Regions from separate parts of the Amycolatopsis sp. PS_44_ISF1 genome, predicted to be linked through region 1. Evidence: riboswitches for the same ligand, from Rfam matches in the RefSeq annotation. Region 1 holds a riboswitch; the other holds the start of a gene.
The links. Region 1 has a riboswitch for thiamine pyrophosphate ahead of thiO (glycine oxidase ThiO). Riboswitches for the same ligand answer to the same signal wherever they lie in the genome.

Region 1 (4,407 bases):
GCGCCTTGATCGCCGTGCCGACGCCGGCGGCGAGGCCGCCCCCGCTGACGGGCACCAGCACGGTGTCGACCTCCGGCAGGTCGGCGGCGATCTCCAGGCCGATCGTGCCCTGCCCGGCGATCACGTCGCGGTGGTCGAACGGCGGGATCAGGGTGAGTCCGCGCGCCTCGGCGATGGCGTGGGCGGCGCTCTCCCGCTCGGCGATGGGCACCTCGACCACCTCGGCGCCCCAGCCGAGGGTGGCTTCCACCTTGATCCGCGGGGTCACGTCCGGCACCACGATCACGGCCGGGATCCCGAAGGACTGCGCCGAGCAGGCCACCGCCTGCGCGTGGTTGCCGCTGGAGTAGGCGACGACGCCGCGCCGGCGCTCGGCCTCGTCCAGCGCGGCGATCGCGTTGTGCGCACCGCGGATCTTGAACGCGCCGACCGGCTGGAGGCTCTCGGGTTTCACCCACAGCTCACCGGAAACCCAGGACTGGCGGAGCAAGGGCGTGCGCACGGCGGTGCCGGCGACCCGCTGGGCCGCCGCTTCGATTTCGGGGATCGTCACGAGTTGCATGTGGTGATTATGTCAGGGGATGGTGAGCTTTAGACCGTCCACTATGGATAGTCAACGTGGCGTCGCTCACCTCTGGGCAACGAAGGGAGTGCTCCGGACGACTTACTCGTTGGAACCGGTAAGGAAAAATGGGCGGGACAAGCAGATCGGAATCATGAGCGAGGAGCAAGAGAAAACGTCCGGGACGGAGACGAAGAAGGGGCTGCGGCTGACGCCGGTGCTCGCCGCCGCGCTGGCCGCGGTGACGGCGGCCCTGCTCGGATCGACCCTCGGCGTGGCCGGGACCGTGGTCGGCGCCGGGGTGGCCAGCATCGTCACCACGGTCGGCAGCGAGCTGTACCTGCGCTCGCTGCAGCGCACGCGCGACGCCGCGCTGAAGGCGCGCTCCGTGCTGGCCACGGCCGGGCAGCGGCGCGCGACCGGCGTCGGCGGGCTGGAGCCGGTGGAAGACCCGGCCCAGCTGCCGACCCAGTACCTGTCGACCCGCGTTCCCGATCCGTCCGAGATGCCGACGGTGCGGCTCCCCAAGCCCTCCGGGCCGGAGGAGACCGAGCCGGAGGCGGGCGGCTCACTGGCCGAGCGGCTCCGGAAGCTGCGCTGGCCCCTGGTCATCGGCACCAGCGTGATCGCCACGGCCGTCGCGATCGTCTTCATGCTCAGCCTGGAGGGCGTCACGGGGGGCCGGGCCGGGGCGAACTTCTACCACGACCCGGGCACCAGCCAGCAGCAGAAGCAGGACGACCGCACCCCGGACACGACGCAGAACACCGCGCCGCCGCGTGAGACCTCGTCCGGCGAGCCGACGTCTTCAGCGGAGCCGACCTCTTCGTCCACGCCCACGAGCCGGCCGTCGTCGGACAGCGAACCGTCGACCAGTTCGACGCCGAGCACCGGCAGCTCCCAGTCGCCGACCCAACGGAGCCAGCCCACTTCGCCGGGCGGCCAGCCGACGAAGGCCAATCCCTGACGGTTTCGGCCCTGACGGTTCAGCCCAGGCGGCGCTTCAACGCCTGGGCGGCCGCCTTCGGGTCTTCGGCCCCGGTGATCGCGCGGACCACCACGATCCGCGTGGCGCCGGCGTCGAGGACCTCGGGCAGCCGGTCGGAGTCGATCCCGCCGATGGCGAACCACGGCCGCCGCGGCCCGTCCGCCGCGGTCGCGCGCACCAGGTCGAGGCCGGGGGCGAAGCGGCCGGGCTTGGTCGGCGTCGGCCAGCACGGACCGGTGCAGAAGTAGTCCACGCCGTCCTCGGCGGCGGCCGCGCGAGCCTGCTCGACCGAGTGCGTCGAGCGGCCGATGACCACCTCTTCGCCCAGGATCCGGCGCGCGAGCGGCACCGGGATGTCGTCCTGGCCCAGGTGGAACACGTCGGCCTCGACGGCCAGCGCGACGTCGGCGCGGTCGTTCACCGACAGCAGCGCGCCATGGCGCCGGCAGGCTTCGGCGAGCACTTCCAGCGCCGCGATCTCCTGCTTGGCTTCGAGCGGCGCGCCGTCCGTCTTGTCGCGAAGCTGGACGACGTCGACGCCGCCGGCGAGCGCGGCGTCGACGAACTCGGCCAGGTCGCCGCGGGACGAGCGGGCGTCGGTGCACAGGTACAGGCGGGCTTCGGCCAGACGGGCGCGGATCCGGTCTCCGGTCAGGGCGGGCATGGCGGCGACGTTACCCGCGCGCTACGGTGGAGCCGTCCGCACGGGAGCCCGGGCACGGGCTGAGAGGGAGCTGAGCGCTCCGACCGTGGAACCTGATCCGGGTCATGCCGGCGCAGGGAGCGTGATCCCTTGAGCGAGAACCTGACCGTCGTCGGCGGCGGCGTGATCGGGCTGTCCGCGGCCTGGCGGGCGGCCCGGCGCGGCCACCGGGTCACGGTCTTCGACCCCGAACCCGCGCGCGGCGGGGCGTCCTGGCTGGCCGGTGGCATGCTGGCGCCGGTGACCGAGGCGTGGCCCGGTGAAGAGCACGTGCTGAGCCTCGGCGAGCAGTCGTTGCGGCGCTGGCCCGAGTTCGCCCGCGAGCTGGCCGCCGAGGGCACCGATCCGGGCCTGGCCGCGCACGGGACGCTGGTGGTCGCGTTCGACCGCGCCGACGCCGGGCACCTGGACATCCTGGCCGGCTACCTGCGCTCGCTGGGCCGCGACGTCGAGCGGCTGACCGGGCGCGAGGCGCGGCGGCGGGCGCCGGGGATCGGCGCCGTCCGCGGCGGCCTGCACGTGCCGGGTGACCTGGCCGTGGACAACCGCGCCCTGCTCACCGCCCTGCTCGACGCGTGCGTCCGGCGGGGGGTGGAGTTCCGCCGGTCCCGCGTGGACCACCTCGACGGTCTCGGGCCCGTGGTGCTGGCCGCCGGGGCCTGGACCGGGCGGCTGCACCCGCGGCTGGCGGAGGCGGTCCGGCCGTTGAAGGGCGAGATCCTGCGGCTGCGCCCGCGCCGGGACTGCCTGCCGCCCCCGCCCTGCACCGTGCGCGCGGTGGTCGAGGGGCGGCCGATCTACCTGGTCCCGCGCGCCGACGGCGAACTGGTGCTGGGCGCGACGCAGTACGAAGCGGGCTTCGACCGGGCCGTGACCGCCCGTGGGGTCCGTGAGCTGCTGGAGGGCGCGGAACGGATCCTGCCCGGCATCACCGAGTACGAGCTGGTCGAGATCGCGGCCGGGCTGCGGGCCGGGAGCCACGACGCGCTGCCGTACGTCGGGGAGCTGTCCGACGGGGTCTTCGCCGCGACCGGGCACCACCGCAACGGGCTGTTGATGGCGCCGGTGACCGCGGACGCCGTGGTCGCGTGGCTGGACGGGCAGCCGCCGCCGGAGGCGATCCGAGTGGCCACCCCCGCCCGTTTGCCGGACAAGGAGCGAGTCTGATGGAGATCGAGGTCAACGGGAGCCGGTGCGAGTTCCCGGACGGCGCCACGGTGGCCGACGTGCTCGACGCGCGGGGGATCGCGCGCCCGGGCGTGGCCGTCGCGGTGAACGGCGAGGTCGTCCCGCGCGGGGCGTGGCCGGGCTCGGTGGTGCCGAAGGGCGCGAGCGTCGACGTGCTGACCGCGGTGCAGGGGGGATGAGCGTGGCGGACGGGGACCAGCTCGTCATCGGCGAGCACAAGCTCTCTTCCCGGCTGATCATCGGCACCGGGGGCGCGGCCAACCTCGCGGTGCTGGAGCGCGCGCTGCTCGCTTCCGGCACCGAGCTGACGACGGTCGCGATGCGCAAGGCGGACACCGGTGGCGGCTCCGGGGTGCTGGCCCTGCTCCGCCGCCTGGGCATCGGCCTGCTGCCGAACACCGCGGGCTGCCGGACGGCGGCGGAAGCGGTGCTGACCGCGCGGCTGGCGCGCGAGGCGCTGGAGACCGACCTGGTGAAACTGGAGGTGCACGCCGACGACCGCACCCTGCTGCCCGACCCGATCGAGACGTTGGACGCGGCGGAACAGCTGGTCGCGGACGGGTTCACGGTGCTCGTGTACACCAACGACGACCCGGTGCTCGCGCTGCGCCTGGAGGAGGCGGGCTGCGCTGCGGTGATGCCGCTGGGCGCCCCGATCGGCACGGCCCTGGGCATCCGGAACCCGCACAACATCGAGCTGATCGTCTCGCGCGCGTCGGTGCCGGTGGTGCTGGACGCGGGGATCGGGACGGCCTCCGACGCCGCGCTGGCCATGGAGCTGGGCTGTGACGCGGTGTTGCTGTCGACCGCGGTGACTCGCGCGACGGATCCGGAGCGGATGGCCGCGGCGATGCGCTCGGCCGTGGTGGCGGGGCGGCTGGCCCGGGAGGCGGGCCGGGTGCCGCAGCGGTTCTGGGCCCGGGCTTCCAGCCCGGACCGGTGAGGGCTCGCCCACCCGGGGCCGGG
Region 2 (4,407 bases), 480 kb from region 1:
AGACCTGCAACGCGTCGTTCGCGCCGGTACCGGACAGCGCGCGGTACCCGGCGAAGCTCCAGCCCTCCGCGCCGGAGACCGACTCGGCCAGCAGGGCGGCGATCGGGGTCATCAGCAGCGCCAGCACCACCGCCGCGGCACCGACCGTCCACCACTCGCCGCCGCGCGGCCGGCGGGCCGTGGCCAGCGCGGACCGCAGCCGGACGGCGTTCTCCCGCCGCTTCCGCGCCACCGCGCCGAGGACCAGCGCCGCCAGCACGGCCGCGAACTGGACCAGCGAGAGCGCCGCCGCGCCCGAGAGGTCGAGCAGGTCGACCGTGCGCAGGTAGATCTCGGTCTCGAGGGTGCGGTACCGGCCGCCGCCGAGGATCAGGACCACGCCGAAACTGGTGGCGCAGAACAGGAACACCACCGCGGCGGCCGACGCGACGGCCGGGCCGAGCGCGGGCAGCGTCACCGTGCGGAAAGCCCGCCACGGCGACGCGCCCAACGCCCGGGCCGCTTCCGTCGCCCGCGGGTCGAGGTGCGACCACAGCCCGGACACGGTCCGCGCGACCACGGCGACGTTGAAGAAGGCGTTGGCCAGTACCAGCGGCAGCACGCCACCGTCCGGCCAGATCGCGCGGAAGGCGAGGCCGACCACGACCGTCGGCAGCACGAAGGGCACCAGCACCAGCGTGCGCGCGAGCCCGACGCCGGGCAGCCGCACGCGGGCGAGCAGGTACGCCACCGGCAACCCGGCCAGCACCGCGACGACCGTCGACGCCGCCGCGCTGGCCAGGGTGAACCCGGCGAGCTGCCAGGTCCGCGCGTCACCGAGCACGGTGCCGACGCCGCCCGCGGAGAACCCGCGGCCGACGATCGCCACCACCGGCCAGGCGAAGAACACCACCAGGAACGCGACGGGCCCCAGCCCGAGCAGCACGAGCCCGGCGGTGCGGAACGTGCGCGCCGGGGTCAGGCCCCCATGAGCGAGCGCCATGCACCGATCCACTTCTCGCGGCCGGCCTGCACCTGCTCGGCGGGCAACGTGGCCGGCGTCGTCGGCAGCGGCGCCACCTGCGCCCAGCCCGCAGGCAGAGCGACCCCCTCACGCGCCGGGTAGACGTACATGTTGGCCGCCACCGTGGCCTGGAACTGCTGGGAGAGCAGGAAATCGACCACCTTCTGCGCTTGCGGGGCCTGCTTGCTGCCGCTCAGCACGCCCGCGTACTCGACCTGGCGGTAGCAGGTGTCGAGCAGCGCCTTGGTGCGCGCTTTGCCGTCGCCGCCCACCTCGGCGGCGGGCGAGGACGCGTACGAGACCACGATGGGCCGCGGGCCCTTGCCCGAGGAGCCGGAGAAGTCCTTGGTGTAGGCCTCTTCCCAGCCACTGTCGACCTTGAGGCCGTTGGCCTTCAGCTTCGTCCAGTACTCCGGCCAGCCCTGCTCGCCGAACTTCGCGACGGTGCCCAGCAGGAAGGCCAGCCCGGGCGACGCGGTGGCCGGGTCCTCGGCCACGGTCAGGTCCTTGTACTTCGGATCAGCCAGGTCTTCGTAGGTCTTCGGCTCAGGCAGACCCCGCCCGGCGAAGTAGCCGGAGTCGACGTTCACGCAGACGTCGCCGAGGTCCACGGCGGAAAGCCGGTGCTCGGGATCCACGGCGTAGCGCTGCGAACCGCGGTCGGCCTCCGGGCTGGTGTAGGTCTGGAAGACGCCCTCACCGAGCGCCCGCGAGGCGAACGTCGAATCGACGCCGTAGGCCACGTCGCCGATCGGGTTGGCCTTCGTGAGCACCAGCTTGTTGGTGAGCTCCCCGGCGTCGCCGTACTTGACGACCTTCAGCTTGAGGCCGGCCCGGCGCTGGAACGCGTCGAGCACGTCCTGCGGCGCGACGAACGAGTTGTGCGTGACGAGCGTGACCTCGGGGGTCGCCTGGGCGTCGCCGCCGGAGCCACTGGACAACGAGCAGGCACTCGCCAGCACGGCGACCGTGGCCACCACCGGCGCGGTGCGTGCGGTCCGCGGGTTCATCTGCCCTCCTGCACTGGCCGACGGCAGGAGAACGGGCCTCCCTGCGCCGGCATGATCCGGATCCAGGTGCGAACGGTCGCGGGTCTCGGGCCCCGCCTCTCAGCCCGGCGTACCGGACTCCCGTGGCAACCGTGCAGCGTAGCCGAGACAGGGCCACCATGGGTCGGATGGCAGAGATCTTGGACGGCCCGCGGGCCGACGCGGCCCTGACCGAACTGACGGACTGGCACCGCACGGACGTGACCATCGCCCGCACGGTGTCACTGGCCAGCTTCCCCGAAGCGATCGCCGTGGTGGACCGCGTCGCCGTGCTGGCCGAGGCCGCCGACCACCACCCGGACATCGACATCCGCTGGCGCACGCTCACCTTCCGGCTCAGCACCCACTCCGAAGGGGCCCTGACGACGAAGGACTTCGCACTGGCGCGCCAGATCGACGAGGTGATCGCAGCCCTCTGACCTGGTGTGATCTCCGATACGACGGCACCACGAACGGCTCCCCGGCGCGTCTCCCCCACGAAGCTTCACCGACGCAGGGAGGACAACGGGATGACTCAGGCAATCGTGGTGGGAGCCATCTCCTTCGGCCTGATGGTCACGGCCGCGGGCGGTGTGCTCTGGCACACCGTGCGTAACCGGCGTGATCTCGGCCACAGGCAGTAACACCGTTCATGATCGAGGCGCTAATCCAGCGGAACACGCCGGCCCTCGCCCCGCTAGGACACCTCATGAACAACGCGTCCGCCGCCCTCACCAGCACCCAGCGCGCGTGGGTGACCACGTTCGCCACGGCCGTCACCCTGCTCTCCGTCCTGGTGCTCGGCCTGCTCGGCTGAGCCTCACGCACCCCTGGCCGGTCCGGTCCCTGCCGGACCGGCCATAGCGCTCCGCTCGACCTGAGCGATGGCGCGGTCAGCAGGTCGCTCGTGCTCTTGAGCCTGCTCTTCGCCGAATTTCGGGGCCAGGTCGGCTACACGTTGAACCGGAACTCGACCACGTCGCCGTCCGCCATCAGGTAGTCCTTGCCTTCCATGCGCACCTTGCCCGCGGCCCGCGCGACGGACATCGAGCCCGCCTCCATCAGGTCCGCGTACGAAACGATCTCCGCCTTGATGAAGCCGCGCTCGAAGTCCGTGTGGATGACGCCGGCGGCCTGGGGGGCGGTGGCGCCCTGGGGAATCGTCCAGGCGCGGGATTCCTTCGGGCCGGCCGTGAGGTAGGTCTGCAGGCCCAGGGTGTGGAAGCCCGCGCGGGCGAGGGCGTGCAGGCCCGGCTCGAGCTGGCCCACGGACTCCAGCAGCTCGCGGACGGACTCCTCGTCGTCCAGCTCCAGCAGCTCCGCTTCGACCTTCGCATCGAGGAACACCGCGTCGGCCGGGGCGACGAGCTTGGTCAGCTCCTCGCGGCGGGCCTCGTCGGTCAGGATCGATTCGTCCGCGTTGAAGACGTACAGGAAGGGCTTGGTGGTCAGCAGGCTCAGCTCCCGCAGCGCCTCGAAGTCCACCTCCTTCTGCGCCTGGAACAGGGTGCGCCCGGCGTCGAGGAGCTCTTTCGCCTTCTGCGCGTTGTCCAGCGCCGCCTTGTTCTCCTTCTTCGTCCGGGCTTCCTTCTCCAGCCGCGGCAGCGCCTTGTCCAGGGTCTGCAGGTCGGCGAGGATCAGCTCGGTGTTGATCGTCTCGATGTCACTGGACGGGTCGATCCGGCCGTCCACGTGGATCACGTCCGGATCGTCGAACACCCGGATGACCTGGCAGATCGCGTTGGCCTCGCGGATGTTGGCCAGGAACTTGTTGCCCAGCCCGGCCCCCTCGGAGGCACCCTTCACGATGCCCGCGATGTCCACAAAGGACACCACGGCCGGCACCGTCTTCTCCGAGTCGTACAGCTTCGCCAGCTCGTCCAGCCGCGGGTCCGGCAGCGGCACCACGCCGACGTTGGGCTCGATCGTCGCGAACGGGTAGTTCGCCGCGAGCACGTCGTTGCGGGTCAGCGCGTTGAACAGGGTGGACTTGCCGACGTTGGGCAGGCCGACGATACCGAGGGTCAGACTCACGACCGGTAAGTCTACGGGTCCCGCCCCCGGCCGGGCCGACCCGGTGACGCGCGGTCGGGTTTCCCATCCGCCCGGCCCTCATCCGGCCGGCACCGTCGACCGCGTATCCACCACCGCCACCGGGCCTGAGGCGGAACGCTGCCACCACGCCGTCACCGCCCAAGGTTCGGCGGCCAGTTCGTCGTGGCCGTCGGCGCCTCCTGCCGCCCGTCCTGGCCGCCGCTGATGCCGACGGTCCTGAACGTCCGCCTCTCACTCGGCCATCACCCTGGCCGGCAACCCGTCTAGCCGCAACGACGGCCCGGACGCATCCTCAGCACCGAACTCGACGCCACCCACGTC

Region 2: it holds a riboswitch for thiamine pyrophosphate, as region 1 does, so the genes downstream of both, NYF13_RS11375 (thiamine ABC transporter substrate-binding protein) here and thiO (glycine oxidase ThiO) in region 1, are expected to answer to the same signal.

Annotation. Positions count from the first base shown of each region.
Region 1 covers NZ_JANUXO010000001.1:2,001,114-2,005,520, forward strand. Annotated here, with positions in the region: gene NYF13_RS09120 (threonine/serine dehydratase) at 1-562, opposite strand, end outside; gene NYF13_RS09125 (hypothetical protein) at 717-1,529, shown strand; gene thiE (thiamine phosphate synthase) at 1,549-2,214, opposite strand; TPP riboswitch at 2,245-2,350, shown strand; gene thiO (glycine oxidase ThiO) at 2,344-3,420, shown strand; gene thiS (sulfur carrier protein ThiS) at 3,420-3,620, shown strand; gene NYF13_RS09145 (thiazole synthase) at 3,617-4,384, shown strand.
Region 2 covers NZ_JANUXO010000001.1:2,483,072-2,487,478, reverse strand. Annotated here, with positions in the region: gene NYF13_RS11380 (iron ABC transporter permease) at 1-982, opposite strand, end outside; gene NYF13_RS11375 (thiamine ABC transporter substrate-binding protein) at 958-2,013, opposite strand; TPP riboswitch at 2,035-2,147, opposite strand; gene NYF13_RS11370 (4a-hydroxytetrahydrobiopterin dehydratase) at 2,181-2,471, shown strand; gene ychF (redox-regulated ATPase YchF) at 2,983-4,065, opposite strand.